2 regions of the Arthrobacter sp. Y3221087 genome follow, and region 2 is predicted to be linked to the other one. Evidence: predicted binding sites of a transcription regulator. Region 2 holds the regulator's gene; the other holds the start of a gene.
The links. The regulator HrcA, encoded in region 2, represses chaperone genes, less so after heat shock. The targets are predictions, from matches to a motif close to TTNGCACTCGNNNNNNNCGAGTGCNAA.
Positions count from the first base shown of each region.

Region 1: groES (co-chaperone GroES) is a predicted target of HrcA. The motif match lies at 19,780-19,806, and genes of this name have one in related genera.

Region 1 is NZ_JBNHFE010000001.1:1,046,987-1,068,874, forward strand. It holds gene mgrA (L-glyceraldehyde 3-phosphate reductase) at 1-856, shown strand, start outside; gene AC5RUO_RS05020 (inositol-3-phosphate synthase) at 1,006-2,091, shown strand; gene AC5RUO_RS05025 (DUF559 domain-containing protein) at 2,298-3,257, opposite strand; gene AC5RUO_RS05030 (formate--tetrahydrofolate ligase) at 3,411-5,087, opposite strand; gene mshA (D-inositol-3-phosphate glycosyltransferase) at 5,163-6,428, opposite strand; gene AC5RUO_RS05040 (family 4 glycosyl hydrolase) at 6,526-7,932, opposite strand; gene AC5RUO_RS05045 (carbohydrate kinase family protein) at 8,026-9,117, shown strand; gene alr (alanine racemase) at 9,228-10,463, shown strand; gene tsaE (tRNA (adenosine(37)-N6)-threonylcarbamoyltransferase complex ATPase subunit type 1 TsaE) at 10,460-11,044, shown strand; gene tsaB (tRNA (adenosine(37)-N6)-threonylcarbamoyltransferase complex dimerization subunit type 1 TsaB) at 11,044-11,715, shown strand; gene rimI (ribosomal protein S18-alanine N-acetyltransferase) at 11,745-12,203, shown strand; gene tsaD (tRNA (adenosine(37)-N6)-threonylcarbamoyltransferase complex transferase subunit TsaD) at 12,200-13,288, shown strand; gene AC5RUO_RS05075 (glutamate--cysteine ligase) at 13,382-14,533, opposite strand; gene AC5RUO_RS05080 (glycoside hydrolase family 3 N-terminal domain-containing protein) at 14,921-16,357, shown strand; gene AC5RUO_RS05085 (shikimate 5-dehydrogenase) at 16,375-17,193, shown strand; gene AC5RUO_RS05090 (THUMP-like domain-containing protein) at 17,204-18,445, opposite strand; gene AC5RUO_RS05095 (glycosyltransferase 87 family protein) at 18,499-18,879, shown strand; gene AC5RUO_RS05100 (DMT family transporter) at 18,819-19,751, opposite strand; gene groES (co-chaperone GroES) at 19,962-20,255, shown strand; gene groL (chaperonin GroEL) at 20,333-21,888, shown strand, end outside.
Region 2 is NZ_JBNHFE010000001.1:1,773,248-1,782,867, reverse strand. It holds gene AC5RUO_RS08475 (PhoH family protein) at 1-888, opposite strand, end outside; gene AC5RUO_RS08470 (GerMN domain-containing protein) at 1,187-2,140, shown strand; gene AC5RUO_RS08465 (16S rRNA (uracil(1498)-N(3))-methyltransferase) at 2,127-2,909, opposite strand; gene dnaJ (molecular chaperone DnaJ) at 2,912-4,039, opposite strand; gene hrcA (heat-inducible transcriptional repressor HrcA) at 4,121-5,134, opposite strand; gene AC5RUO_RS08450 (DUF3097 domain-containing protein) at 5,324-6,172, shown strand; gene AC5RUO_RS08445 (DUF4870 domain-containing protein) at 6,295-6,714, shown strand; gene hemW (radical SAM family heme chaperone HemW) at 6,784-8,013, opposite strand; gene lepA (translation elongation factor 4) at 8,050-9,620, opposite strand, start outside.

The DNA.
Region 1 (21,888 bases), 720 kb from region 2:
CAACAACTACGGTCCGCCGGACGGCTCGGCCGAGACCAACTTCGGCCGGCACCTGCAGGACGACTTCAAGCCCTACCGTGACGAGCTGGTCATCTCCACCAAGGCCGGGTACTACATGTGGCCCGGACCCTACGGAGAGTGGGGTTCGCGCAAGTACCTCATCTCCAGCCTGGACCAGTCCCTGCAGCGGATGGGCCTGGACTACGTGGACATCTTCTACAGCCACCGGCCCGATCCGGAGACCCCGCTGGAGGAAACCATGGGGGCCCTGGACTACGCCGTCCGCTCCGGCAAGGCCCTCTACGCCGGCATCTCCTCCTACACCCCGGAGCAGACCGTCGAGGCGGCCCGGATCCTGAAGGAACTGGGTACGCCGCTGCTGATCCACCAGCCCAGCTACTCCATGCTCAACCGCTGGACCGAGGACGGTTCGCCCAACCTGTACGAGGTCCTCGACCAGGTGGGCGCCGGGTCCATCGCTTTCTCGCCCCTGGCGCAGGGAATGTTGACCAACCGGTACCTCAACGGCATTCCCGCCGACTCCCGCGCCGCCAAGGCCCGCTTCCTGTCCGAGGACGCCATCACGGACGAGAAGCTGGACCGGATCCGCGGGCTCCACGCCATCGCCGAGGGCCGTGGACAGTCCCTGGCGCAGATGGCCATCGCCTGGATCCTGCGCGACCAGCCCAAGGGCTCCCCGGTGACGTCCGCGCTCATCGGCGCCTCCAGCGTCCGCCAGCTGGAAGACTCGCTGGCCGCCATCAACAACCTGGACTTCACGTCGGAGGAACTGACGGCGATCGACGAATTCGCCGTCGAATCCGACATCAATCTCTGGAAGCAGCCTGTTTCCTGATTGTTAAAGCGCGGGGCGGGGAACAATGCCCCGTCCCGCGCTGTTGGGTAGTATGAAAAGGCGCCGCGCGGCGCCGTACCAGCCGGCCGCCGTCGCAATCCTCCCCGACGCACCCCGGCCGGCTGACGTTTTGTCCTCAAAGGAGTTCCGTGTCTTCACATCCGATCCGTGTTGCCATCGTCGGCGTAGGCAACTGCGCCGCTTCGCTGGTCCAGGGCGTCCAGTACTACAAGGATGCCGACCCCAACAGCACCATCCCGGGCCTGATGCACGTTGAGTTCGGCCAGTACCACGTGGGTGATGTTGAATTCGTCGCCGCGTTCGACGTCGACGGCAAGAAGGTCGGCCACGACCTGGCCGACGCCATCCTGGCCAGCGAAAACAACACCATCAAGATCGCCGACGTGCCGCCCACCGGCGTGACCGTCCAGCGCGGCCACACCCTGGACGGGCTGGGCAGGTACTACCTCGAGACCATCGAGGAGTCCACCGAAGAACCCGTTGACGTGGTCCAGGCCCTCAAGGACGCCAAGGTTGACGTTATGGTCTGCTACCTTCCCGTCGGCTCCCAGGATGCTGCCGAGTTCTACGCCCAGGCTGCCATTGACGCCGGCGTTGCCTTCGTCAACGCCCTGCCCGTCTTCATCGCCGGCACCAAGGAGTGGGCCGACAAGTTCACCGCAGCCGGTGTGCCCATCGTTGGTGACGACATCAAGAGCCAGATCGGCGCCACCATCACGCACCGCGTCATGGCCAAGCTGTTCGAGGACCGCGGCGTCACCCTGGACCGCACGTACCAGCTGAACGTCGGCGGCAACATGGACTTCAAGAACATGCTGGAACGCGACCGCCTGGAGTCCAAGAAGATCTCCAAGACCCAGGCCGTCACGTCCAACGTCGAGGCAGAGCTGGCAGCGAAGGACGTCCACATCGGCCCGTCCGACTACGTCCAGTGGCTCGACGACCGCAAGTGGGCCTTCGTCCGCCTCGAGGGCCGCAACTTCGGTGACGCCCCCGTCTCGCTGGAGTACAAGCTGGAGGTCTGGGACTCGCCCAACTCCGCCGGCGTGATCATCGACGCCATCCGCGCCGCCAAGATCGGCCTGGACCGCGGCGTCGGCGGCCCGCTGCTGTCCGCCTCGAGCTACTTCATGAAGTCCCCGCCGGAGCAGTTCAACGACGACCTTGCCCGCGAGAAGGTGGAAGCCTTCATCCGCGGCGACCTGGAGCGCTAACCCCCGGTTCGCTCTCGCACCTTCCGGGTGTTTTCCCGCAACGCTCTTCCACTTCCTGTGGGGGAGCGTTGCGCGTTAACGGCGGTGGACGTGGCGTGAGGTGGTGAGCGGCGTAGTCGTACTGTCCCTGACCGACGCTCTCTCACTTATTCCGGCTTTTGGATTCACGCTCTCTCACTCCATGCATCTGCTAGCCCGGCGCTCTTTCAGACCGCGTTCGCGAAACCGGACGCGACGGCGTGATCCTTGGGTGCGGCCCGCAGAAGTTGCCTGATCCTGAAGACTGAGCGTTCGAATCCATTGGTGAGATCATCCTTGTCGAGTATCAGGACCGTCCAGCCGGCAGACTCGAACGCTTTGTCCCGGCGCCTGTCGCTGAGGCCTTGTGCCTGGCCAAGGTGATGTTCGCCGTCGTACTGAATGGCGATTCGGCTTTGGCGGTATCCAAGATCTGCTGTTGGGGACGTGGGGTCGGTAGCGCGCAAGGAGAGTTGAAGCTCGGGTTCAGGGAGATTGAAGTCGGCCATTGCAAGACGCAGCAGGGTTTCAGGTGCGGAATCGGCGCCAACCCGCATCAGATCAAGCGCTTCCCGTGCACGAACCACACCTTGAAGGTTCGGATGGCGGGCAACCAACGTCCGCAGCCCGTCCAGGGAGTCAAAAGGCTCCGACCGATCCTCAAATTGCGGGCGCGGAATCCGGATCAGCTGATCTCCCATACATACCAGTTCGGTAAGTGAGAGCCGCCGCGCCATGTCCAACCATGTGCGTGAGCGCGTGCTGATGCAGAATCCGTCTGTTTGTTCCACCTCGTCCTCCCACGCGGTTACCGTGTGGCCGATTACGCCTTTCCGCCGTACGGACGGAAGTGCTCGAGGCTTGCTCAAGTGCAGTTCGGTCGAATCCCCCAGCGAAGATGGAAGCAGCTGGCAATGCAGGCGGGCGGCGGTTAAATGCGAAATCCAAGCTCCGGGCGACGCGGCGGAAAGCGCCCGTGCAGCTGACTCCAGCTCGAAACTCCAGCCCACGGGACGGTAAAGCCCTCGCCCCACGCCAATTATGTCCCTGCGCCTGAGCCGGTTTGCAGATACGCCGGACGCCTTGGCTGCATCCAAAGTGAACGGTGCGGCCGCCAACGGCACCGGGAGCTCTTCTGTTGATCGCATGCTGCACATTCTGGCCCGTGCGATCTGTCCGCTGCAGAAGTTTTCCACAGGCGGGTCCCCCTCCTGCGGGATGTGAGAGAGCGTGTGGGTGAGGGGTGCGGGATGTGAGAGAGCGTGTGGGTGAGGGGTGCGGGATGTGAGAGAGCGTCGGGGTTAGGTGAGGCCGACCGGGTTGCCGGCGTCGTCCACGTCCATGCGCAGGGCTGCGGGGACGGCGGGGAGGCCCGGCATGGTCATCACCGCGCCGGTGAGCGCCACAATGAAGCCCGCGCCGGTCTTGGGCAGCAGGTCCCGCACGTGGATGGTGAAACCCTTGGGGGCGCCGAGCCGGGAGGCGTCGTCCGTGAAGGAGTACTGGGTCTTGGCCATGCACACCGGCAGCCCGGACCAGCCGTTCCGCCCGATGTCGGCCAGCCGCTTCAGCGCCGGCACGGAAAAGTCCACGCCGTCCGCCCCGTAAATCTCCTGCGCAATGGTCCGGATCTTGTCCTCCACAGACAGCTCCAGCGGGTACAGGTGCCGGAAATTGTTGGGCGCTGCCACCAGCTGAGCCACCTTGGCTGCAAGCTCGTCCCCGCCGTCCCCTCCGCCGCCGCGCCCCCACACATCCGCCACCGCAGCATGCACTCCCTCCGCCGCGCACCATGACAGCAGCCAGTCCAGTTCCTCCTGTGAATCGAGGCCGAATTTGTTGATGGCCACAACGGGAGTAACGCCGAACTTCTCCACGTTCCGCAGATGCCGGCGCAGGTTGGGCACCCCGGCTTCGAGCGCTGCGAGGTCCGGGCGGGTCAGCTGGTCCTTGGCCATCCCGCCCTGCATCTTCAGGGCCCGCACCGTGGCCACCACCACGACGGCGGAAGGCGCCAGGCCGCCAGTGCGGGCCTTGATGTCCATGAACTTCTCCGCGCCAAGGTCGGCGCCGAAGCCGGCCTCGGTCACCACGATGTCCGCCAGCCGCCGTGCCGTCTGGGTGGCGATCAGAGAGTTGCAGCCGTGGGCGATGTTGGCGAACGGGCCGCCGTGGACCAGGGCGGGGGTGCCGGCGATGGTCTGCACCAGGTTGGGCTTTACGGCCTCCTTCAGGAGCAACGTGAGTACACCCTGCACGCCGAGATCGGCCACGGTCACCGGAGAGCGGTCGAAGGTGTAGCCGAACGTGATCCGGCCCAGGCGCTCGCGGAGGTCGGCGAGGTCCGCGGCCAGGCAGAAGACGGCCATGATTTCGGACGCCACGGTGATGTCGAAACCGTCCTGCCGGGGAACCCCCTGGGAGGGCCCGCCGAGTCCGATCACCACTTCCCGCAGAGCCCGGTCGTTCATGTCCAGGACCCGTTTGAACGTCATGCGTCGGGGATCGATGTTCAAGGCGTTGCCCTGGAAGATGTGGTTGTCCACCAGCGCCATCAGGGCATTGTTGGCGGAGGTGATCGCGTGGAAGTCGCCGGTGAAGTGCAGGTTGATCTCGTCCATGGGCAGGACCTGGGACAGCCCGCCGCCGGTGGCACCGCCCTTCATGCCCAGGACGGGGCCCAATGACGGCTCGCGGAGGGCGATCATCACCTTGTGCCCGGCCCGGGCCAACGAGTCGGCGAGGCCAACGGTGGTGGTGGATTTCCCTTCACCCGCGGGCGTGGGGGACATGGCCGAGACCAGCACCACCTTCCCCGCCGGCGGCGGGGCGTCCAGCCGGGCGGGGTCGATCTTCGCCTTGAACCGGCCGTAGAGCTCCACCGCGTCGGCGTTGATCCCCGCGGCAGCGGCGATCTCCGGAATCGGCCGGATCCGCGCGGCCCGGGCTATCTCAAGGTCGGAGGGGAAGCGAGACATCGTCGTCCTTTCCTGTGCGTCACAGGTAACGTACCCCGGGAACGCCGGCCCAAGCCCCGGCCGCGCCGGGGTCCCTCAGGATGCCGGAACGGCCGGCACCAGCCGGTGCCCCACGTGATGCTCGACGGCGGCGTGGTAGCTTTCGAGCGTGATGGCGGCGGTGCGGGACCAACCGGAGTTCTGGGCACGGATGGCGGCGGCCCGCCCCATGTCCTCCCTGGTGGCGGGGTCGTCGTACAGGGCTTCCAGGGCGTCGGCCCAATCCGCGGCGTGGTGCCCGTCAACCAGCAGCCCGGTGCGGCCATGGAAGATCGCCCGTGAAAGCCCGCCCACCCGGGTGGCCACCACCGGTGTGCCGCAGGCCTGGGCTTCCAGCGCCACCAGTCCGAAGGATTCGCTGAAGGACGGCATCACCACAACGTCCGCCGCGCGGAACCACTCCGCAAGCTCCGCTGCCTTGACTGGCGGAAGCTGCCTGACGACGTCGTCTATTCCGGCCTCGGAAATCCACCGGCGCAGGTTGAACTCCTTGTTGCCGCTCAGCGACCCCAGGATGGTGAGCCGCAGGTCGATGTCCGGGCGCCGGCGCCGCAGCAGGGCGGCAGCATCGACCAGTACATGGGGGCCTTTGAGCCGCTGGATACGGCCGGCAAACAGCAGGTGGAACGCGCCGGGACCGACGCCCCGGTTAGCCCGGGAACGGGCCCGGAACGCCGGGGTGAAGGTGCCCAGGTCCACGCCAGGCGGGGCGATATCGATCCGGTCGTACGTGGCGCCGTAGTGGGACACCAGTTCGGCGGCCTCTGAACTGGTATTCGCGATCAGCCGCGCCGCGCCGTCCACAATCCGGTGCTCGCCCAGTTCGCGCCGCCGCGGCTCGGGCTGCTCGCCGGACTCCAGCAACAGGTTCTTCACTTTGGCCATGGTGTGCATGGTGTGGACCAGCGGAACGCCCCACAGCTCGGACAGCTCCAGGCCCGCGATCCCGGACACCCAGTAGTGGGAGTGGATGACGTCGTACCGTCCGTGCGGCTGCCGGCGTCGGATCTGTTCGATCTCGGCCACCATGCTGTGCAGGAGCCCGGGAAGTTCCTCCTTGGGGATCTTCCGGGGCGGCCCGACCAGGACGTTGTGCACACAGACACCGGGATCGGGATGCTCGACGGCGGGCTGGCCGGCGGAGGTGGCGCGGGTGAAGATCTCCACCTCAACGCCCGCTTCGGCGAGGGCGGAGGCAAGTTCACGGATATAAACGTTCATGCCGCCGGCGTCACCGGACCCCGGCTGCTCCATGGGGGAGGTGTGGAGGGAGAGTAAAGCGACCCTGCGGATCAATGCCACGGGACCTCCTTCCGGCCGCCGGCTCGTAATGTGCGCGCCGGATCAGTGGGCGTTCGATAAAACACTACTCCTTACCCTTAACGCCCGCCGTTGTGTGTCAGCCGCCGCCCCCGCCCCACAATTTCCGCAGCTCCGGAAAGGCGTGTTCGTACCCGGTGAGCAGGTCCGCAGCCAGGTCCGGCGAATCCACCAGGGGATGCCGGGTAAACGCCGCCAGGGCCGCGTCCCGGTTGCCCTCCGTTACGGCCAGGACCGTGAGCCGTTCCACCTCCTTGACCCGGCGGAGCAGCTCCAGCTGCTCTTTTTCCGGTTGCGCCTGTAGCAGCGGCAGCGCGCCGTCGGGTGTCACCGTGCAGGGAAGTTCGACGACGGCGTCCGCCGGCAGCCCGGGAATGGCGGCCCGGGCAGCGGGTGCTTCAGCCGCGGCACCCCTGGACGCGGCGGGCAGGGAGTTGCGCGTGTTCAGGATCAGCTGGGTGTCCCCGGCCCCGGACAGGGCGCGCATGGCCGCCAGCGCAACCCGCTCATAGCCGCCGCCGGCCAGGTCACCTTCGTCCCGCTGTTCGCCGCTGGCCCGGGCCTCGGCCAGGTAACCCTCCTCGCGGGAACGGCGCGCCTCTTCCCACAGCCGGTAAGCGTCAGCGCCGGCGGCAGCCAGCCGCGGATACAGCTCCTGCTGCTGCCGGTGGATGGACTCCCCGCGCGTGCTGGGCATGGCCCGCATCGCCTGCCGCGCGGCGTCCAGCCGGTAATAGTAGTAGAGGTACTCGTTGGGAAGCGCGCCCAGCCCTGCCAAGAAGGGCTGCGGAAAAAGCCGGCCCTCCTCGAAGGACTGCAGCGCCTGTGGATCAGCGAGCAGGTTCGGCAGGACGTCGTGGCCGCCGGACTCCAGCCGGTACAGCCAGCCCAGGTGGTTCAGCCCGTAGTAGCCCACGCCGTCGAGCCGGCCGTCCGGCAGCGCCACTCCCGCAGCCCGCGCCGCCCGCTGCACCAGGCCGCCTGCCGAATCGCAGATGCCGATAACCCTGGAACCGAGCACCGGAACCATGGCCTCGGTGACCATGCCGGCCGGGTTGGTGAAATTGACCAGCCAGGCATCCGGACTGTATTCCTTCATCTGCCGGGCCAGTTGGAGCATGTGCGGAATGGTCCGCAGAGCGTAGGAAATACCGCCCGCGCCCGTAGTCTCCTGCCCCAGCAGCCCGAGGTCCTGGGCCACCTTCTCATCAGCGATCCGGCCCGCGGTGCCGCCCGGCCGGACGGCCGCAAACACCATCTGCGTGCCCGCCAGCGCGTCCGGAAGCGACGCAGTGGCACGGACCGGAGGGGCTGCACCCGGGCCGGCGGGCATGCTGCGCAGGACGGCGGTGACGGCGGCCAGGCGGGAGGGGTCGACGTCGTATAGAACCAGGTCGGTGACCAGCCCGGCGAAACGGCCGGAAGCCAGCGCCCGGTAGATCAGCGGCACCCGGAAACCGCCGCCGCCGGCAATGAGGAGCCGCATACCCAGCAGTCTAGGCCTGCGCCCTCCCGCATAACCGCACAAAGCGGGGGCATCTACTACCGGATGTCGGTGGCAGGGCGTATCGTGCCGGGCATGGACGCCATCCCTGCCCGCCCCTTCGACCCCCTGGCTGCGGTCCGCTCGCCCGACGAGCCGGGGTTCGACGTCCTCCTGGCGGGGACCGTCTTCCAGGACATCATCTTCACCGGGCTGCCCCACGGCCCGGAACCGGGCACCGAAATCTGGAGCGACGGCATGGGCAGCTGCCCCGGCGGCGTCGCCAACCAGGCCATCGCCGCAGCCCGCCTGGGGCTCCGGACAGGCCTCGCGGCGGCGTTCGGCGACGACGGCTACGGGGACTTCAACTGGAAGATCCTCTCCAGCCAGGAACATGTGGACCTCAGCCTGTCCAGGCGCGTCCCCGGCTGGCACTCGCCGGTGACGGTCTCGCTGTGCGTGGAGAAGGACCGGTCCATGGTGACGCACGGCCACGCCGCCCCGGTGACGTCCTCCGAACTGATCGGCACACCGCCGCCCGCGCTCGCCGGAATCGCGGAGGTGGGCGTGGAGGTGGAGCCCTGGGCCAAGGCGGCCCACCAGGCGGGAGTCAAGCTGTTCGGCGACGTCGGCTGGGACCCCACCGGGGAGTGGGCGCCGGTCCGGCTGGAGAACCTGCAGTATTTCCACGCGTTCCTGCCCAACCAGCGCGAGGCCATGGCCTTTACCGGCAAGGACGATCCGTGGACGGCGCTGTACGCACTGGCTGACCGGGTTCCGGTGGCCGTGGTGACGCTCGGCCCGCAGGGTGCCATGGCGGTGGATTCGGAAACCGGGGAGGAGGAGTGGGTGCCAGCCCTTCCCGTCAAGGCCTTCGATCCCACCGGCGCAGGTGACTGTTTCGACGCCGCGTTCATTGTGGGCAGCCTGGCCGGCTGGCCACTGGGGAACAGGCTGCGGTTCGCGAACCTGTGCGCCTCGCTCGCGGTGCAGGAAGTGGGCGGCTCGCTCGCCGCCCCGGGCTGGGGCGACATCGCCGACTGGTGGAAGCGCGCCAACGCGCGGCCCGAGCGGCAAATGAGCCAGTGGCTTCGCCGCTTTGGGTTCCTCGCGGAGATCATCCAGGACGTCCCGCTCGCCGCCCAGCGGAGGGCCTCGGCCACCATCGCCCACCTCTCGGACGCTTAGCCCCGACGGCGGCGAACCGGCAGGCGCCCCGGCGCACCAGCCGGTTCCGGGAAACCCGCGCGCACCGCCGTGATTATTCGGCCGGAACCGCCCGCACTAGAATCACTAAGGTGACTTACCCCGCAACAACCGGTGAATTCAGCGGTGCCCCCGGCCCGGACCCGCGCCACGAGCGGTCCGCCGTGATCGACCTGGACGCCATCCGCCACAACGTCCGCCGGCTCGCAGCCGCCGCCTCCCCGGCGAAGGTCATGGCCGTCGTGAAAGCCGATGCCTACGGACATGGCGCCGTTCCCGTGGCCCGCGCAGCCATCGAAGCGGGTGCCTCCTGGCTGGGCGTGGCCCACATCTCCGAGGCCCTGGCGCTGCGGGCCGCCGGTATTGAGGCCCCGCTGCTCGCCTGGCTGCACACGGTGGACAGCAACTTCGGCGCTGCGGTGGCCGCCGGCGTGGATATCGGGTGCTCCGGCTGGGAACTGGACCGCATTGTGGCGGCCGCCCGGGAGCAGGAACGCCCGGCCCGGGTGCACCTGAAAGTCGATACCGGCCTGGGCCGCAACGGCGCCACGCTCGAGACCTGGGACCAGCTGGTGGGCGAGGCCATGGAATACCAGGACCAGGGCCTGCTGCGGGTGGTGGGCATCTTCTCCCACCTGGCCGTGGCCGATGAACCGGACCGGCCCGAAACGGACCAGCAGCTGGCGGCATTCCGCGAGGCCCTGGCTGTTGCCGAGGACGCCGGGGTGGACCCCGAGGTCCGCCACCTGGCCAACACCCCCGCCACGCTTTCCCGGCCGGACACCCACTTCGACCTGGTCCGCGCCGGCCTGGGCATTTACGGGCTCTCACCCTTCGACGGCCAGACTTCCGCGGAACTCGGGCTGCGGCCGGCCATGACATTCCGGACCCTGGTGTCCCAGTGCAAGGAAGTGCCGGACGGACAGGGCGTCTCCTACGGCCTCCGCTACCACACCACCGGCCGCAGCACCCTGGCCCTGATCCCCGTGGGCTACGCCGACGGCATCCCCCGCATCGCCACCGGCGGCCCCGTCCGCGTGGCCGGCAGGACCTACCCGGTGGTGGGCAGGATCGCCATGGACCAGATGGTGATCGACCTTGGCGATACGGGTCCCGCCGGTGCCGCGCTGCTGGGTGCGGAAGCCGAACTGTTCGGCAGCGGCGACGACGGCGGCCCTACCGCCGATGACTGGGCCCGCGCCGCCGGGACCATCAACTATGAGATCGTGACCAGGATCAGCCCCCGGGTTCCGCGCCGCTTCATCAACGAACGGGACACGTCCGGGGGCCGGCACGCGGCCGCCCTGCAGACCGGGGGAGCCGCGTGACCGCCGTCGAACAGGGCACACTGCCAAATTGGGAAAAGACCTTCACCGCGGCGACGGCGGACCAGACCCATGCGCTGGGCGCCCGGCTTGCCGGGCTGCTGGAGGCCGGGGACTTGCTGGTGCTCTCCGGCGAGCTGGGTGCCGGCAAGACCACCTTCACGCAGGGCCTGGGGGAGGGGCTGGGCGTCCGCGCCGGCATCATCTCGCCCACGTTCGTCCTGGTCCGTATCCACCCCAACCTGCCCGAAGGCCCACGGCCCGGCGGCCCGGACCTGGTCCACGTGGACGCCTACCGCCTCGGCTCGGCCGCGGAGATCGACGACATCGACCTGGAAAACACCATGGATTCGTCCGTGACGGTGGTGGAGTGGGGCCACGACCGGGTGGAGCACCTGAGCGAAAGCCGGCTGGAAATCGACCTGCACCGCGCTATCGGGCTGGCTGCCCCCGGGCCCTCCGCCGCGGGGGGCCTCGACTTCGACACTGACGACACGGACGAGCCGCGCACCATCGTCATGCGCGGATACGGCCCGCGCTGGCCGGCCCCGCCCGGGCTGGGCACCGCCGAAGGGAACAACTGATGCTGATCCTTGCGATCGATACCTCCGCCGTGGCCAGCGCCGCGCTCGTCTCCGATGACGCGCTGGAGGGCGTGGTGGCCAGCTTCTCCACGGAGGACACCCGCAGCCACGCCGAGGTGCTGGCGCCGGGGATCGAGGACATGCTTGCCACAGCCGGCGTCAGCGGGCAGGACATCGACGCCCTGGTGGTGGGTGTGGGGCCCGGCCCTTTTACCGGCCTCAGGTCCGGAATCGCGACAGCACGCACCCTCGCCTTCGTCTGGGGCAAACCGCTGCACGGGCTGATGAGCCTGGACGCCGTGGCCCTGGAGGTGGCGGAATCCACCGCGGCCCCGGCCGAATTCCTGGTGGTGACGGACGCCCGCCGCAAGGAGGTCTACTGGGCCCGCTACACCCTGGCTGAAGGGCAGTTGCCCCGGCTCGAGGACGGGCCGCACGTGAACTTCGCCGCAGATTTGCCGGACCTGCCGGCATTTGGGGCGGGAGCGGGCCTCTATGCAGACACCCTGCAGGCGGACCCGGACTTCGCGCAGGAACAGCCCGACGCCCTGTACCTGGGCCAGTTCGCGCTGGCCCGTCTGGCCGCCGGCAACGGCCTCCTGGACTCCACGCCGCTGTACCTCCGCGAGTCCGATGCGCAGATGCCCGGACCCAGGAAGAGGGCCCTGTGAACGAAGTCTTAAACGTCACCGTGCGCGACATGACCCTCGACGACGTGCCGGCCGTGAATGCTCTGGAACAGCAGCTCTTCCCCGTGGATGCGTGGCCGCTGCAGATGTTCCTGGACGAACTGGCCCAGCCGGAGACCCGGCGGTATTTCGTGGCCGAAAGCGAAGAGGGCATCGTGGGCTACGCCGGGCTCATGTGCATTGAACCCATCGCGGACGTCCAGACCATCGCCGTCGTTCCCGGCTATGAGGGACGGGGCATCGGCAGCACGCTGCTGACCGGCCTCATTGACGAGGCACGCCGCCGGAACGCGGCGGACGTCCTCCTGGAGGTGCGGGCCGATAACCCCCGCGCGCAGCGGCTGTACCTGCGCTTCGGATTCGAGCAGATCCACATCCGCCCCCGCTACTACCGCGACGGCGTCGACGCCCTGATCATGCGGCTCCAGCTCACCGGCGACGCGGAAACACACGAAGGAAACCAGCCATGAACCGCACCCAGCCACTGGTCCTGGGCATTGAGTCGTCCTGCGACGAGACCGGCGTCGGCGTGGTCCGGGGGACCACCCTCCTGACCAACACCGTATCCTCGTCGATGGACGAGCACGTCCGCTTCGGCGGCGTCATCCCCGAAATCGCCTCCCGGGCGCACCTGGACGCCTTCGTTCCCACGCTGGAGCAGGCGTTGTCCGACGCCGGGGTCACCCTGGACGAGGTGGACGCCATCGCCGTCACCTCCGGACCCGGACTTGCCGGCGCCCTGATGGTAGGGGTCTGCGCCGCCAAAGCCCTGGCCGTGGCCACCGGCAAACCGCTGTATGCCATCAACCACCTGGTGGCGCACGTGGGCGTCGGGCTGCTGGACGGCAAAGACGGCAAGGCGCCGCAACTGCCAGAAAACCTTGGCGCGCTGCTGGTGTCCGGCGGGCACACGGAGATCCTGAGAATCAACAGCATCACCGATGACGTGGTCCTGCTTGGCTCCACCATCGACGATGCCGCGGGGGAGGCCTACGACAAGGTGGCCCGCATCCTGGGCCTGGGCTATCCTGGCGGCCCCGTCATCGACAAGGTGGCCCGCACCGGTAACCCCAAGGCGATCCGTTTCCCCCGGGGCCTCAGCCAGCCAAAGTACATGGGCACCGCCGAAGAGCCGGGCCCGCACCGCTACGACTGGTCCTTCAGCGGATTGAAGACCGCCGTGGCCCGCTGCGTTGAGCAGTTCGAAGCCCGCGGCGAGGAGATCCCGGTGGCGGACATCGCCGCCGCGTTCCAGGAAGCCGTGGTGGACATCATCTCGTCCAAGGCCGTGCTGGCCTGCCGGGAACACGGCATCAAGGACGTCCTGCTGGGCGGCGGGGTGGCGGCAAACACACGGCTCCGGGAGCTGACCGGCCAGCGCTGTGCGTCGGCCGGCATCAGGCTCCACGTGCCGCCGCTGGATCTCTGCACGGACAACGGGGCCATGGTGGCCGCCCTCGGCGCGCAGCTGGTGATGGCAGGCATTGCCCCCAGCGGAATCGGCTTCGCCCCGGACTCGTCCCTGCCGGTGACCTCGGTGTCCCTCCCGGCCTGACCGCGGTCGGCCCGGCGAACCGTCGCGGGGCACTTTGGGGGTCTCGCCGTCGGAAATCACGACGGCGTGCCGAAGTGCCCCGTATCGGGCGGGTCAGGCGGTGGGGCCGTTCCGCATCTGCTTGACCAGGTCCAGGACCACGGCCTGGAGGTCTCCGCCGTGTTCGGCTGCCACCCGGCGCTGGCGCTGGTAGCCGGCCCCGCGGCGGATGATCTTTTCAACGTCCGCCAGTTCGTCGGAGCAGCGCAGCTTCGCGGCCACCGGTTCCAGCCGGTTCAGGGTTTCCAGCAGGTGGTCGGTCACCAGCTGCTCCTTGCCGGCGGCGTCCAGGATGATGATGGCGTCCATGCCGTAGCGGGCGGCCCGCCATTTGTTCTCCTGGACGTGCCACGGCGGCATGGTGGGAATGCTGCCGCCGTTGTCCAGGACGGTGGAAAATTCGTCCACAAGGCACTGGGTGAGGGCGGCGATGGCGCCCACTTCCTCCAGGGTTGCCAGGCCGTCGCAGATGCGCATTTCGATGGTGCCCAGGTTCGGCACGGGACGGATGTCCCAGCGGATCTCGGAAAGGGTGTCGATCACGCCTGTGGTGAACATGTCCTGGACGTAGGACTCGTATTCCGCCCAGGACGGGAACTGGAACGGCAGGCCGGCGGTGGGCAGCTGCTGGAACATCAGGGCGCGCTGGGACGCATAGCCGGTGTCCTCGCCGCCCCAGAACGGGCTGGAAGCGGACAGTGCCTGGAAGTGCGGGAAGTAGTTGACCAGCCCGTCCAAGACCGGCAGGGCTTTGTCTCGCCGGTCCAGCCCCACGTGCACATGCACGCCGTAAATCACCATCTGCCGGCCCCACCACTGGGTGCGGTCGATCAGCTTGGCGTAGCGGGCTTTGTCCGTCACCGGCTGCAGCTGCGGCGGGCTGAACGGGTGGCTGCCGGCGCAGAACAGTTCCACGCCCATGGGGTCGATGACCTCCCGGACGGCGGCAAGGGACCGGCTCAGGTCCTCTTTTGCCTCGGCGGCCGTTTCGCAGATTCCGGTGACAAGTTCCACCGTGTTCAGCAGGAGTTCCTGCTTGATGTGCGGGTGCTCGTCGTCCTCGTTCAGTTCGGGATGGCGGTCCACCACACCGCGCAGCACCTCATTGGCCACGGATGCGAGCTCACCGGTTTTGCCGTCCACCAGCGCGAGTTCCCATTCGACACCGAGGGTTGACTGCCTCGATGAAGCGAAGTCGATCTTCACGCGTTTCCTTACTGTCCTGTTGCGGCTGGCGGGCGCCGCTCACGGGCTGCTGCCGGCAGGCGAACGGGTGTTTCAAGTCTATAGCTCAGGGGTAGCATCATAATGATGTCCCCGTTCCAGCACCTGCGTGACAGTCCACACAAAACTTTCCCCCTCCTGGCAGCATTATCCGCCGTTGCATTGGCCTCCTGCACCGCCGCGCCCGGCCCCGTCCCGTCGTCGACGCCGTCCCCCGCGGCGCCGTCCGCCACCGTGTCACCGTCGGCATCAGCGAGTCCGACGGCGGCGCCCGCCTCGGCGTCCCCCGCACCCGACCCCGGTTCCCGGCCCCTGGGCTGGGGCCCGGAACAGCGCGACCAGGACGCCGCCGCCGCGGCCGTGGCAGGCATGACGCCGGAGGAGAAGGCGGGCCAGGTGCTGATGCCCTTCTTCCAGGGCTTCAATGTGGAGGCGCACGCGGCCACCGTTGAGCGGCTGCACCTGGCGGGGTCCATCATCATGGGTGACAACGTTCCCCGCGACCCGCAGGGGAGGGTTGACCTTGCCCGCATGGGCGCCATCAACCAGCGGCTCGCCCAGGCCGCCGTGGCGGATGGCAACCCCTGGCCCGGGATGATCGGGGTGGACCAGGAAGGGGGCCTGGTAGCGCGCCTCGGCCCGCCGCTGACAGAGTGGCCCGCGCCCATGAGCTACGGTGCGGCAGGCAGCGAAGCGCTGACCAGGGAGGCGGGGCAGGGCCTGGCCGGCGAGCTGGTGCCGCTGGGCTTCAACGTTGACTTCGCCCCGGACACGGACGTCACCATGGGCCCGAAGGACCCCACCATCGGGGCGCGGTCCATGTCCGCCGACCCTGCCGCGGCTGCGGTGCACGGGGTGGCGTTCTCGCAGGGCATGCTGGCTGCGGGTGTCCTGCCCACGGTGAAGCACTTCCCCGGGCATGGTTCCGTCACCGCCGATTCCCACCACAACCTGCCGGTCCAGCCCGCAGCCGTGGAGGAACTCCGCGGCAGGGACTGGAAGCCCTTCCAGGCCGCCATCGCCGCCGGAACTCCGATGGTGATGACCGGGCACATTGCCGTGCCCGCGCTGGAACCCGGCGTCCCGGCGTCGCTCTCTGCTCCCACCTACGCCGCCCTGCGCGGACTGGGATTCAAGGGTGTGGCGGTGACGGACGCCCTGAACATGGGCGCGGTAACCAAGCAGTACCCCGGCGGAACCGCCGCGGTGATGGCGCTCGCAGCGGGTGCCGACCTGCTGCTGATGCCCGCCGACGTCGCCCAGGCCCACGCCGCCATCGTTGCGGCGGTGAAATCAGGAACGCTCCCCGCTGAACGGCTGGACGAGGCCGCCCGGAGGGTGGCCACGATGATGGTCTGGCAGGGACGGAGAGGCCCTGCAGCAGGGACGCCGGCCGGCAGCGCGGCACCAGTCTCCGCCCGGGTCTCGGCCTCGGCCGTCACGGTGGTGTCCGGGCCCTGCAGCGGACCGCTGGTTCCGGGGGCTATACGGGTGGCAGGCGGCGGGCCGGGGGACCGCCAACGCTTCGAGGCCGCCGCCACCCGGGCAGGCCTCAGCCTGGGGTCGGGGCCGGTGGTGAACCTCATCGGACACGGCGGGCGGCCCGCCGGAGGAGACATCGAGGTGGCACTGGACGTCCCATGGACGCTGCAGGCCTCCCCGGCGCCGGTCCGGCTGGCGCTCTACGGCCGCAGCGATGCCGCGTTCGACGCTCTCGCCGCCGTGCTGGCAGGGAAGGCGCCGGCGCCCGGAAAGCTGCCTGCCGCCGTCGGGAACATACCGGCCGGAACGGGCTGCCCCGCCTGAGCGCGTTTAATGGTCAGGTGCCCATTCTGAATAAAGACATGACTCTCTGCATCTCGCTCTCGGCCCGTCCCAGCAACAACGGGACCAGGTTCCACAACCACCTGTATGACCAGCTCGAGCTCAACTGGATCTACAAGGCGTTCGCCCCCACCAACCTCGAACAGGCCATCGCCGGGGTCCGCGGGCTGGGCATCCGTGGCTGCGCAATCTCCATGCCGTACAAGGAGGACGTCATCGCCCTCGTTGACGAGATGGACCCCTCCGCCAAGGCCATCGACTCGGTGAACACCATCGTGAACACGGACGGCCACCTCAAGGCCTACAACACCGACTACACGGCTATCGAACAGCTGCTCGCCAGCAATTCGGTGCCCACCGGTTACTCGGTCCTGGTCCAGGGCGCCGGCGGCATGGCCAAGGCTACCGTGGCGGCACTCCGGGACGCCGGCTTCAAGGACGTCACGGTGATTGCACGGAACGAGGCCGCCGGACGCGCGCTCGCCGCCCAGTACGGCTTCCAATGGCGGGCAGCGCTCGACGGCGGCACCGCGGACCTGATCATCAACGTCACCCCGCTGGGGATGGCCGGCGGGGCGGACGCGGAAACGGTGGCGTTCCCTGCCGAGGCCATCAACGCCGCCAGGATTGTCTTCGACGTGGTGGCGCTGCCCGCGGAGACCCCGCTGGTCCGGGCGGCTCGCGCCGCGGGCAAGCCGGTGATCACCGGTGCGGAGGTGGCCACCATCCAGGCGCTGGAACAGTTCGTGCTTTACACGGGCGTGCGGCCCACCCCTGAGCAGGTGCGGGCCGCCGAGGAGTTCATGCGCGCCCAGTAGCATCTGGTGCTCAGGTGCCGGCTGCCACCGGTTCCACCACGATGGCCACCCGGTCCTCCCCGATGCGGGTCAGGACCAGGGTGGCTGTCTTCCCGGCGCCCTTCTTGCCGGCATTCTTGCCGCCGGGCAGCAACTGCTTCCGCAGTTCCTCCGGGGTGACGGCTGTGCCGCGCTTCTTGATGTCCAGCACAGTGATGCCTTCCTGCTTAACCCAGGCCTTGAGCGCCTTGACGTTGTAGGGCATGACATCCAGCACTTTGTAGGCACGCGCGAACGGGGTGTCCGCCAGTGCGGGGGAGCAGATGTAGGCGATGTGCTCGTCCACCAGGTGGCCGCGGAGCTCCTTTGCGACGTCGGCCACGAGTCCCGCGCGGATGACGGCGCCGTCCGGTTCGTAGAGGTAACCCGCCACAGGACCCACAGGCGCCGCGGGCCCGGCTCCGAACTCATCGGCGCTGGCAAGCTCGGCTGCTCCGTTTGGCCCCAGCACCAGGGCTGAGCGGCGGACGCCGGCGCGGCGCACGGCGTTGAACCACAGGGCCACCTCGGTGACGTCCCCGTTCACGGACACCCACTGGGCTTCACAGCCTTCGGGCACGGAATCATGCGGCATCCCCGGCCCCATCTTCACCCCCACGGCCTTTCCGGATGCCGCGAGGGACTCCACGAAGGACAGCGGCGGCGAAAAGGCTTCGGGGTCCCAGATGCGCGTGGTGCCGGAGCTGGAGGTGACCCTGCGGGCGGGGTCCAGCCACACGCCGTCGATGCCGTCCAGCGGGACCGCGGTGGCGTCCGCGTGGACCACGGTAGCGTTCGGGAAGGGGATAAGGTTCACGGTGGCGCAGGCGGCAGTTGTCTCGTCCTTTTCCACCGCGGTGACGGTGAGGTCCATGGAAGCCAGCGCAAGGGAGTCGGCGCCGAGCCCGCAGCCCAGGTCTGCCACGTGGCTGACGCCCGCTTCGGCGAAGCGCTGTGCGTGGCGGGCTGCAACGTTCAGGCGGGTGGCCTGCTCCAGCCCGGCCTGGGTGAACAGCATCTGGCGGGCAAACTCGCCGAACTTGGCCTCGGCCCTGGTGCGGAGCCGTGACTGCGTGAGGGCGGCGGACACGAGTTCGGGGGAGTGCCCGGCCTTGCGCAGCGCGGAATTCAGCCCGAATGACGCGTCATCACGGTAGGGCCCAAGGGAGGCCAGCAGTTCCCAGCCTTCCGGGGTAAGCAGCGGCGCGATCTGGTCCTGGGGAGCGTTGGGCATGCGTTCCAGCCTAGTGGAGGAGCGTCCTGCGGGATGCCGATAGGGTTGAAACCATGGAAGACAGCGCAGGCCCCCAGCAGTCCGGAGAACAGCAGCCCACGGACCGGGGTCCTGCCAAGTACGGCCGCCCGGCGCTGATCGCGGCGGCCGTGGTGGCGGTGGTGTGCCTGGCGCTGCTGGTGATCATTTTCTTCCTGGACACCTTCAACGCCACCGTCTATTCGGTGGGCGGCAACAGCATCGAGGACGATACCCAGGAGGCCCGGGATATCCGCGGGCTGTATGCCGGGGCACGGACCGGAAGCATTGTGTTCCTGGTCGCCTCCCTGCTGGCCGCGGCCGCCGCAGCCGCTGTGCTGTACCGCAGCAGGAATCAGGGGACGCGGGATTCTGACGGCGGCGAGGACGTTGGCTTCGAGGATCTGGGCCGCTGAGGCTGCTGCCCGGCGCTGGTGAGCAGTACGCCTGATATCACCAGGATGCCGCCCATAACCTGCGCGATGGTGATGGGCTGGCCCAGCAGCACCGTGATGATAGCGGTAAAGACGGCGATCAGGTTCAGGTAGTTGCCCGCGTTCGCGGCCGTGGTCCGTTTCAGGGCCAGGTTCCACAGCAGGTAGGAGCCCAGCGACGGGAACACTGCGATAAACGCCAGCGACCAGCTTTCGGCGGGAGTGGACGGCAGCCCGGCGCCGCTCACCACCGCCAGGGGGGTGAGGACCACGGCTGCCAGGGCAACCTGCACCGCGGTGGACGTGATGGCCGGCAGGGACAGCCTGCGGGCGATGATGGTGTAGAAGCCCCATACCGTGATGGCGGCCAGGATCAGCAGTTCACCGGCATTGATGGAGAAAGTGACCAGCCGCTGCAGGTTACCGTCGGTGAGCACCAGGAGGACCCCGGCCAAGCCCAGGCCGATGCCCAGCCAGCTCACCGGGCGGGGCCGGTCCCGAAGGAGGACGACGGCGAGCACCATGATCAGCGCCGGGTTGGCGGCAGTGACCAGGGAGGCGTTCAGGGCCGAGGTGTGCTGCAGCGCGCTGTACAGCAGCAGGGTATAGCCGCTCATCCCCAGCACGCTCAGCAGCAGCAGGACCGGCCAGCGGCGCAGCACCGCCTTCCAGTCCGGCCTGTCGACGACGTGTGCCAGGAGGAGCAGCGGTGCGGCGGCCAGGGCCCAGCGCCAGAACGTCAGCTGGAGCGGGTCCATGGTCTTCATGGCCGACTGGCCCACCACGAAGTTTCCGGCCCAGAACAGGTTCGCAAGGATCAGGTACACGGCAGCTCGCACCGCTTCAATGTACATGGCGCATGTGTCCGCCGAAGACGAAACGCTGGCACTCGCCTTGACCGAGTGCTAACCCGGACATAGAGTCTTCATTAGCACTCTCCCTAGGAGGGTGCTAACACATGAAGAGCTGCCACCAGGCTGCTGCCGGCACCGCGACGACGGTTGCCAGCCAGGGCGGAAAGCTTTCCAAGTCCACGAATTTGCTGACGAAAAGGAGAGGTCCGAGTGTCGGTCTCTATTAAGCCTCTTGAGGATCGTATTGTTGTCCGCCCGCTCGAAGCCGAGCAGACCACGGCTTCCGGCCTGGTGATCCCGGACTCCGCACAGGAGAAGCCCCAGGAAGGCGAAGTTGTTGCAGTAGGCCCCGGCCGCTTCGAAGACGGCAACCGCGTACCGGTCGACGTAGCCGTGGGCGACGTCGTGATCTACTCCAAGTACGGTGGAACCGAAGTCAAGACCGGCGGCACCGAGTACCTCGTGCTGTCCGCCCGCGACGTCCTGGCGATCGTCGTAAAGTAACTTCCCGGATCCCCGTGCCGCTGGTCATGCCTTTCGCTGGTCAGCTGCGCGGGGTTCTGTCTTGAAAGGACAAAACCATGGCAAAGCAGCTTGCGTTTAACGACGCTGCCCGCCGGTCTCTTGAAGCCGGCATCGATAAGCTCGCCAACACCGTCAAGGTAACGCTCGGCCCCCGCGGCCGCAACGTTGTCCTGGACAAGAAGTGGGGCGCGCCCACCATCACGAACGACGGCGTCACCATCGCCCGCGAAGTGGAACTGGACGACCCGTACGAGAACCTTGGTGCCCAGCTGGCCAAGGAGGTTGCCACCAAGACCAACGACGTTGCCGGCGACGGCACCACCACCGCAACGGTCCTGGCCCAGGCACTGGTCAAGGAAGGCCTGCGCAACGTAGCTGCCGGCGCTGCTCCCGGCCAGATCAAGCGCGGCATCGAGGTTTCGGTTGAAGCCGTCGCTGCACGGCTGCTGGAGAACGCCCGCCCCGTCGAGGGCACCCAGGTCGCCAACGTGGCTGCCATCTCGGCACAGAGCGAAGAAATCGGCGAGCTCCTGGCCGAGGCCTTCGGCAAGGTGGGCAAGGATGGTGTAATCACCATCGAGGAATCCTCCACCACCCAGACCGAACTGGTCCTCACCGAGGGCATGCAGTTCGACAAGGGCTACCTGTCCCCGTACTTCATCACGGACGCGGACCGCCAGGAAGCAGTCCTCGAGGACGCCCTCATCCTGATCAACCAGGGCAAGATCTCCTCCCTGCAGGAATTCCTGCCGCTGCTGGAGAAGGCGCTGCAGGCGTCCAAGCCGCTGTTCATCATCGCCGAGGATGTCGACGGCGAGGCCCTGTCCACGCTGATCGTCAACCGCATCCGCGGAACCCTGAACGTCGTTGCCGTGAAGGCTCCGGGCTTCGGTGACCGCCGCAAGGCCATGCTGCAGGACATTGCCACCCTCACCGGTGCACAGGTTGTCTCCCCGGAGCTGGGCCTGAGCCTGGACACCGTTGGCCTGGAGGTGCTTGGTACTGCCCGCCGCATCACGGTCACCAAGGACAACACCACCATCGTGGACGGAGCAGGCTCTGCCGAGGACGTGTCCGCACGCGTCGCGCAGCTGCGTGCCGAGCTGGCCCGCACCGACTCCGACTGGGACCGCGAAAAGCTCCAGGAACGCCTGGCCAAGCTGGCCGGCGGCATCGGCGTCATCAAGGTTGGTGCTGCCACCGAGGTTGAGCTGAAGGAAAAGAAGCACCGCATCGAAGATGCCGTGTCCTCCACCCGCGCTGCCCTCGAAGAAGGCATCGTGGCCGGTGGCGGTTCCGCCCTGATCCATGCCCTCAAGGCACTGGATGAGGACCCCGCCGTCAAGGCGCTGGAAGGCGACGCCGCCGCTGCCGTGGGCATTGTCCGCCGCGCACTGGTGCAGCCGCTCCGCTGGATCGCCCAGAACGCCGGCTTCGACAGCTACGTCATCACTGCCAAGGTCGCCGAGCTCGAAACCAACAACGGCTTCAACGCCAAGTCGGGCGAATACGAGGACCTGATCGCTGCCGGTGTCATCGACCCCGTCAAGGTCACCCGTGCCGCCCTGCGCAACGCAGCCTCCATCGCTGCCCTGGTCCTCACCACTGAGAC
Region 2 (9,620 bases):
GCCGAACGGAAGGTCCACCTGCGTGACGTCTCCGGTAACCACCATCTTGGATCCGAAGCCCAGGCGTGTCAGGAACATCTTCATCTGTTCGGGCGTGGTGTTCTGCGCCTCATCAAGGATGATGAACGCGTCGTTGAGGGTGCGCCCGCGCATATAGGCCAGGGGCGCCACTTCGATGGTTCCGGCCGCCATCAAGCGGGGGATGGACTCCGGGTCCATCATGTCGTGGAGGGCGTCGTAGAGCGGGCGCAGGTACGGATCGATCTTGTCGCTCAGCGTCCCGGGCAGGAACCCCAGGCGTTCCCCGGCTTCCACTGCCGGGCGGGTCAGGATGATGCGGGTAACTTCTTTTTGCTGCAGGGCCTGGACCGCCTTGGCCATGGCCAGGTAGGTCTTCCCGGTGCCGGCAGGCCCGATGCCGAAAATCACCGTGTTGTCGTCGATGGCGTCAACGTAGGTTTTCTGGTTCAGGGTTTTCGGCCGGATTGTCCTGCCGCGGCTGGAGAGGATGTCGTGGGTGAGCACCTCCACAGGGTTCTGCAACGATTGGGTGCGCAGCAGGGCCACCAGCTGCTGCAGCACCGCCGGGCTGATGATGGTGCCGCGCGCCACGAGCCCGCGGACTTCATGGAGCAGCCGCATGATCCGGGGTACGTCATGGATGGGTCCGCTGATGGAAAGCTCGTTGCCGCGGACGTGGAAGTTGACGTCCGGAAACTGCTCCTCGATATACCGCAGCGCCTCATCGTGGCTGCCGAGCGACTGGACCATCTGATCGGAGTTGTCGAAAAGGACCACCTCAGTGCGGATGCCCGGGAGGGAGTGGGGGAACTCCCCGCTGCTGCCCTCTCCGGTGGACCGGCGCTTTCCGTTCGCTGATTCAGTCATAGTGATGGCCTGCTGGCCTGTGGTCCCCTCAAGGTCGGTACAGATTGTCTTTCCATATTACGCCAGCAGCCGCCGGCGCCGGATACGGGAACCGGCCGCATGGACGAAGAATGACCCAGTTCCGTCATTAGGTATCAACTTCATATCGGCCTCATATCGTTCCCGTTTCAGTTGGGCGCAGGCGAGGGCTGGCGGCTGGCAGGGCCTGCAGGGTGTGCCATGCTGGAAATCCAGCTGCAGCTGGAAGACCAGGCCGCCCGGGGATCGGCCCTCCGCGTTAGGAAAGGACAGGACGAACGTGCCGGAATCCGCTGCGCCCCTGAGGGCCGGCCGTGCCGTGGGCCGCATGCGCGGTCTCCTGCTGGCCGGAGTCCTGGCAGCTGTCCCGGCCATGACAGGCTGCATCGCCGAGGCCGGGCCGGCGCCCACCGGCACATTGGCCACCAATCCCATCGCCACCGGCACGGCACAGGCGCCGTCCACGAGTGCGCCGCTGGAAACCACCCAGTCCTCGAACAAGGCTCCGGTGTACTGGATTGGCCGCAGCGGCAGCGACGTCTTCCTGTACCGCGAATTCCGGGACGTGCCGGACCAGGAAAATCCCGTGACGCGGGCCCTGCGCTCCATGATGTCGGACAAGCCGCTCGACCCCGACTTCTTCACGCCCTGGCAAAGCCCCCGCACGCTCGCCACGTCCATTTCGGGTAAAGATGTCATCACGGTGGACGTCTCCGAGGACGCCTTCAACAGCAACCTCGATGCGGAGATGGCCGCCCGGGCCATCCAGCAGTTGGTCTACACGGCAACAGCCGCCGCCGCCAGCTCAGGCCTGATCGACTCCGGGCAGCAGATCCGGGTCCGAATCCTGGTGGACGGGCATACGGACTACGTGGCGTTCGACCACATCCCGCTCGGCGCACTGATGACCCGGAGCACGGGCCTGGTGGCGCCCGTCTGGATTATCGATCCGCAGGAAAACGTGGAAGTACCCGGGGGCAGCGTCAAGATCACCGGACGAAGCACCACCGCCGGCGGCAAGCTCCGCTGGCAAATCCTGCGGTCCGGAACCGACGGCAGCACCGAGCCCTTCCTCACCGGGGAGACAACAGCCTCGCCCGAGCAGGGCCAGGCGGGGGTTTTCACCCTGGCCCTGACCATGCCGGCCGGTGACTACGAGCTGCGGGTGGCGCAGGCCGGAACCGGGGGCGGTCCGGACCAGTTCGAGGACACCCGCGCCTTCAAGGTGCGGTAGCCGTCCAGCGGCCCAGGATGTCGCTGGCCAGCACGACGGCGGCCGGCCCGGCCGTGGATGACCGCAGGACGTGGTGCCCCAGCAGTGCAGTCACGGCGCCTTTGTCGCAGAGCCTGGTGACTTCGCGGGGACTGATCCCGCCCTCGGGTCCTACGATCAGGAGCACCTCGCGGGGTTCCGCTCCCCCGCCGCCGGCCTGCCAACCCTCAAGGACGGTACGCAGCGGGCGGACGGCGTCCTCGTGCAGGATGACCGCCAGGTCCGCGGCCTCGACGGCTGCGGAAAGCGCGGCGGTGTCGACGGCGGGGCGGACCTCCGGCACCCAGGACCGCCGCGCCTGCTTGGCGGCGGCGGTTACCACCGACTGCCATTTGGCGTGGGCTTTCGCTGCGCGGTCACCTTTCCACCGCACGATGGACCGCTCGGACTGCCATGGGACCACGGCGTCGACCCCCAGCTCGGTGGCCGTTTCGATGGCCAGCTCGTCCCGGTCGCCCTTTGCCAGGGCCTGGACGAGCACCAGCCGGACTTCCGGCCGCTGTTCGACGGTTACGGACGCGCACTCCACCTCGAGGGCCGCCGGCGCAGCAGCGGCGACCCGCCCTGTCATCCTGGTGCCGGCGCCGTCGACAATATCGACGGCTTCGCCGGGTTCAAGCCGTTTGACAGCGACGGCATGCCTGGCCTCGGCCCCTTCCAGGACGAAGCGGCCGCCCGGCGACAGTCCATCCAGGGACCCGGCGGCGGTGAAGAAGACGGGGTTGCTCACCGCTACAGGTTACCGAGGCGGTCCCGAAGCTTGGCGAACATGCCGCCGCTCGCAGCCAGCTTGCCGTCGGTGATCTGCTCACCCCGGAGCTTGGCCAACTGCCGCAGCAGGTCTTCCTGGGCGGCATCGAGCTTGGCGGGAGTCTCCACCTGCAGGTGGACCTTGAGGTCGCCGCGGCCATACCCGCGAAGGTGGGTGACGCCCAAACCGCGAAGCGTAATGATTTCACCGGACTGGGTGCCGGGCTTGACGTCGATTTCCTGCGTGCCGTCGAAAGTTTCCAGGCTGACCTCGGTGCCAAGGGCGGCCGCCGTCATGGGAATGTTCAAGGTGGCGTGGAGGTCGTCCCCGTCCCTGACATAGGTGGGATCGTTGTTGACCCGGATCTCCACGTAGAGGTCGCCGGAAGGTCCACCGGCGGGTCCCGCCTCACCCTGCCCGGACAGCTGGATGCGGGTTCCGGTGGCGACGCCGGCAGGAACCTTGATGGTCAGTGAACGGCGGCTCCGGATGCGGCCCTGGCCGCTGCACTCGTTGCAGGGATCCTTGATGACGGTGCCGAATCCTTCGCAGCTGCCGCAGGGGGCAGCCGTCATGACCTGGCCGAGGATGGAGCGGACTGCCCGTTGGACCTGGCCGCTGCCGCCGCAGATATCGCAGCGCTCCGGATGAGTGCCGGGCTGGCAGCAGGAGCCTTCGCAGGTGGGGCAGGTGACCGCCGTGTCCACCTCGAGTTTCTTGTTGACGCCGAAGACGGCGTCACGAAGGTCGATCCGGACGCTGATGAGGGCGTCCTGGCCGCGTCGGACGCGTGAGGCCGGACCGGTAGAGCCGCCAGCACCGAAGAAGGTGTCGAAGATGTCCTGGAATGCGAAGCCCTGCCCGGCGTAACTGCCGCCGCCGAACCCGTTGTCCGTGCCGTTCTCGTTGCCGGTGGTGTCGTAGACGCGCCGCTTCTGGGGGTCCGAGAGGACTTCGTACGCATGGGTCACTGCCTTGAAGCGGTCAGCGGCCTCCTCGCCCGGGTTGACGTCCGGGTGCAGGGTGCGGGCCAGCTTGCGGTAGGCCTTTTTGATTTCTTCTCCGGTGGCCTCCGGTGAGACTCCAAGGACGTCGTAGTGGCTGCTCAAAGTTCGTATCTCTTCCTTGTTGACTGCATGCAGTGGGGGTGTCCTTCCGCGGACCGGCTGCCAGGGCAACCGGCGCCCCGCTCAGGGCCCCAGAATCCGGGATAGGTAGCGGGCAACAGCCCTGACGGCGGCCATGGTGGTGGGATAGTCCATGCGGGTGGGACCCAGCACGCCTATTTTCGCTGCGCTGTCCGGACCGTAGCCGGTGGCCACCACGGAAGCTTCGGCAAGGCCGTCGTACGGGTTCTCACGCCCGATGCTGACTGCCACGCCACGGTGGTCCTGCGCCATTTCGCTCAGCAGGCGCAGCATCACCACCTGTTCCTCCAGGGCTTCCAGGACAGGTCCGATGCTGAGCGGGAAATCCACGTTGGACCGGGCAAGGTTCGCCGTGCCCGCCATGACCATGCGCTCCTCGCGGCTGCTGTGCGCCAGGAGCTCCAGCCCGTGGGCCAGTGCCTGCGCGGCCGGTCGCTGCGCCGGGCCGACGGCGGAAACGACGCCGGGCAGGGACTGCCCCAACTGGCCCAGCGGGGTTCCGGCGAGGGAACCGAGGAACTGGGTCCGGAGCGCGGCGAGGGCGTCGTCACCCAGGTCCTGGCCGACGTCGATCACCCGCTGCTCCACCTTGCCGCTGTTGGCGATCAGGACCACCAGCACTTTCCGCGGTGCCAGCAGGACGAATTCGATGTGGCGGATCAGGGCCCGGCTCAGATGGGGATACTGGACCACCGCCACCTGGTTGGTCAGTTGCGACAGCAGCCGGACGGTCCGGTCCAGGACATCATCGAGGTCGTCGGAGCCTTCGAGCAGCGACTGGATGGCGCGGCGTTCAGCCTGGGACAGCGGCTTTACAGCCGAGATCTGGTCAACGAACAGGCGGTAGCCCTTGTCCGTGGGAATCCTGCCCGCACTGGTGTGCGGTGCGGTGATGAGCCCTTCGTCTTCCAGGGCTGCCATGTCGTTGCGGATTGTTGCACTGGATACGCCGAGATGATGCCTTTCCACCAGCGCCTTGGAACCCACGGGCTCGCGGGAGTGGACGTAGTCCTCCACGATTGCCCGCAGCACTTCCAGTTTGCGTGGCTCGCTCACACTCCACCTCCATCCAGGGTCAGGGCGGCAGCGCCACCCTGTGCAACAAACATCAGGGAAAACCCTCAGGGTTAGCACTCGACATGCCTAAGTGCTAACAGTCTATTATGACTCGCCCCGTTGTTAGCATTGGTACCGCTCCGGGCGAAATTCCGGCGGCACTGATCTAGCGCTAGGCGGAGTCGATCCATGGATTACCAGAATTGGGGGCCCCGGGAGATGTCCGGCCCCGTCCGCACCCAACTGCCCGAAGTCCCCGTTGAACGCGGCATGGTCCTGGAGGACGTGCAGTCCGGGTGGGTTGGTGCCGTGACGCGGGTGGAAAAGTCAGGCGGCATGCACGTGGTGGCGCTCGAAGACCGGCGGGGAAAGTCACGGACGTTCCGGCTCGGCTTCGGCTTCCTCCTGGAGGGCCGGGCCATCCGCCTGATGCCGCCGGCACCGCGTGCCGCTGCCGGCGCCGGAGCCGGCAGGACGGCGTCGGGATCGGTCCGGGTCACGGGCCAGCGTGCCCAGGTGGCCAAAGCCAGCCGCATCTGGGTGGAAGGCAAGCACGACGCCGAACTGGTGGAGAAGGTCTGGGGAGACGACCTTCGCGTGGAGGGCATCGTCGTCGAACCCCTGCACGGCATTGACGACCTCGCCGGAGCGGTGGCCGATTTCCGGCCCGGGCCGGGACGGCGGCTGGGCGTGCTCGTGGACCACTTGGTGCCGGACTCGAAGGAGTCCCGCATTGCCGACGCCGTCATGGCGTCCCCCGGCGCCGCGGGGAACGTCCTGATCGTGGGCCACCCGTACGTGGATGTGTGGCAGGCCATCAGGCCCGCTGTCCTGGGGATCGAGCAGTGGCCCGTAGTGCCCCGGGGCCAGGACTGGAAGACCGGCGTGCTGGCGGCCTTCGGCTGGCCGCACGCCACGAAGGAGGACATCGGGCTGGGGTGGCAGAAGCTGCTGGGTGCCGTCCGCAGCTACGCTGACCTTGAGGCGTCGCTGCTGGGCCGCGTTGAGGAAGTGATCGACTTCCTCACGGTGCCCTGAATGGGGAGCCATGTCCCGGATAGCCAGTATTCTTGGTACTGCAGGTCCTGCGGCACTGTCCGCGGCCGCAGCAAGGCAGCACCGGCATTTCGCACTATTTGCACTCTCGAAGGAAACAGACTGTGGCAGAAAACACCCGTGATCACAGGGACAGCCAGGGCGGCGCAGGCCGCTCTGAATACCATGGCGTCCCGGCGAACGCGCTGCCCCTGACGGCAGGCGAGGACAGGCAATGGGCCACCCTGGCACACTTCGGCGGAATCCTCGGTTGCGTACCTGCGCTCCTGATCTTCCTGATCTTCCGCGACCGCGGGCCGTTCACGGCGCAGGAGTCCAAGGAAGCGCTGAACTTCAGCCTGCCGCCCACCATTGCGGCCGTGGTGGCGAACATCCTGGTGTTCATCCCCGTCATCGGCAACATCTTCGCCGTCATCGCCACGCTGATCTGGATCGCCCTGACCTGCTTCTCGGTGGCGGCCGGCATCCACGTGAACAAGGGCCAGCCGCACCGGTACCAGTACAACCTGCGCTGGATCAAGTAGTCCCCACCGGCTCCCAACCCTCGCAAGCTCGGGCCGGGGCCCTCGCCGGCGTGGGCCCATCCGGGCAGGTCAGTCCGGGAGGATCCGGCGGACCACCGCGTCTGCCAGCAGGCGCCCCTTCAGGGTGAGGACGAGTTTCCCGCGGAATGCCGCGGCCGGGTCCACCAGGCCGTCGGCAATCAGTCCTGCCATCTCGTGGCGTCCAACAGCGCTCAGGGTGGCCACTTCAAGGCCTGCCTGGAGGCGCGCCTCCAGCATGATGCGTTCGACATTCCGGGTTTCCGGGTCAAGGGTTTCCCGCCCGGCAGCAGGTGAGAGTCCCTGGGCCAGGCGGCCGGCGTAGGCGGTGGGATGTTTGACGTTCCACCACCGGACGCCGCCAACGTGGGAGTGGGCGCCCGGGCCGATCCCCCACCAGTCGTCCCCCCGCCAGTAGGCGAGGTTGTGGCGGCACGCCTGCTCCCGGGTGCGGGCCCAGTTGCTGACCTCATACCAGCCCAGGCCGGCCGCGGTGATCAGCTGGTCGGCGAGTTCGTACTTGTCGGCGTGGTCGTCGTCGTCGATACCCGGGACCTCCCCGCGCCGCATCTGCGCGGCGAGCTTGGTGCCATCCTCCACGATCAGCGCGTAGGCGCTGATGTGGTCGGGCTGGTAGGACAGGGCGGTCTCCAGGGAGTACCGCCAGTCGTCCAGGGATTCGCCCGGCGTCCCATAGATCAGGTCCAGGCTGACGGCCAGTCCGGCCTCCCTGGCCCACTGCACCACCTGCGGAACCCTGCTGGGGGTATGCGTCCGGTCCAGGACCTTGAGTACGTGCGGAACCGCCGACTGCATGCCAAAGGAAACGCGCGTGAAACCCGCTGCCTTGAGGACAGCGAGGGACTCGGGAGTCACGGAGTCCGGATTGGCTTCGGTGGTGACCTCCGCGCCGTCCTCAATGCCCCACTCGTCGATTGCCGCCCGAAGGATCCGGGCGAGATCGTCGGCGGGAAGCAGGGTGGGCGTCCCGCCGCCGAAGAAAACAGTGCTCAGCTTCCGCGCCGGAAGCCCGGACCCGGCCAGCACCCTGGCGGCAAACGCCACCTCGGAGGCGGCCGTGCCGGCATAGGCGTCCTGGGACGCGCCGCCGCCGAGCTCGGTGGCGGTGTAGGTGTTGAAGTCGCAGTACCCGCAGCGCACCGCGCAGAAGGGGATGTGGACATACAACCCAAAGGCACGGCTCTCCGCGCCCTCGGCTGCCTGGGCGGGCAGCAGGCCGTCCGACGGCGCGGGGTCGCCCAGGGGAAGAACACTAGGCATTGCTGCGGCCCGTGATAGATGCGGCCACTGTCATCACTACTTCTTGGCCTTGTCCTTGGACTCGTCGGTGGTCAGCGCGGCGATGAAGGCCTCCTGGGGAACCTCCACGCGGCCCACCATCTTCATGCGCTTCTTGCCTTCCTTCTGCTTTTCCAGCAGCTTCCGCTTACGCGAAATGTCACCGCCGTAGCACTTGGCGAGCACATCCTTGCGGATGGCGCGGATGCTTTCGCGAGCGATGATCCTGGATCCGATGGCTGCCTGGATGGGGACCTCGAACTGCTGCCTCGGAATGAGCTCGCGCAGCTTGCCGGTCATCATGACGCCGTACGCGTAGGCCTTGTCCTTGTGGGTGATGGCACTGAAGGCGTCCACCTGTTCGCCCTGCAGCAGGATGTCCACCTTGACGAGGTCTGCCACCTGTTCACCGTCGGCCTTCCAGTCCAGCGATGCGTAGCCCCGGGTCTTGGACTTGAGGATGTCGAAGAAGTCGAAGACGATCTCGGCCAGCGGGATCCAGTACCGCAGTTCCACGCGGTCCTCGGAGAGGTAGTCCATGCCCTTCATCTGGCCGCGGCGGCCCTGGCAGAGTTCCATGATTGCCCCGACGAACTCGTTGGGGGCGAGGATGGTGGCGGACACCATGGGTTCCCGGACTTCCCGGATCTTGCCGGCCGGGAACTCGCTGGGGTTGGTGACGGTCAGGACGGACTTGTCCTCAAGGGTCACCTCGTAGACCACGTTAGGTGCCGTGGAAATCAGGTCCAGGTTGAATTCCCGCTCCAGGCGTTCCCGGACGATCTCGAGGTGCAGCAGGCCAAGGAAGCCCACGCGGAAGCCGAAGCCCAGCGCGGCGGAGGTTTCCGGCTCGTAGACCAGTGCGGCGTCATTGAGCTTGAGCTTGTCCAGGGCGTCGCGGAGCACCGGATAATCGGTTCCGTCCAGCGGGTAGAGCCCGGAGAACACCATGGGCTTGGGATCGGCGTAGCCGCTGAGGGATTCCGACGCCGGCTTGGCAAGGTTGGTGACCGTGTCACCTACCTTGGACTGGCGGACGTCCTTCACGCCGGTGATGAGGTAGCCCACCTCACCGACGCCCAGGCCCTTGGAAGGCGTCGGCTCGGGCGAGCTGACTCCGATCTCCAGGAGTTCGTGCGAGGCCTTCGTGGACATCATCTGGATGCGCTCGCGCGGATGCAGCATGCCGTCCACCACCCGCACGTAGGTCACCACGCCGCGGTAGGTGTCATAGACGGAGTCGAAGATCATGGCGCGGGCGGGTGCGTTGGCGTCACCCACGGGTGCCGGGAGGTCGGTGACGATCTTGTCCAGCAGGGCCTCGACGCCCACGCCGGTCTTGCCCGAAACCAGCAGGACGTCCTCCGGATCACCGCCGATGAGATTGGCCAGTTCCGCTGCATACTTCTCCGGCTGCGCCGCCGGAAGGTCGATCTTGTTGAGCACCGGAATGATGGTGAGGTCGTTTTCCATCGCCAGGTACAGGTTGGCGAGGGTCTGTGCCTCGATGCCCTGCGCCGCGTCCACCAGCAGGACGGCACCTTCGCACGCCGCCAGCGACCGGGAAACCTCATAAGTGAAGTCCACGT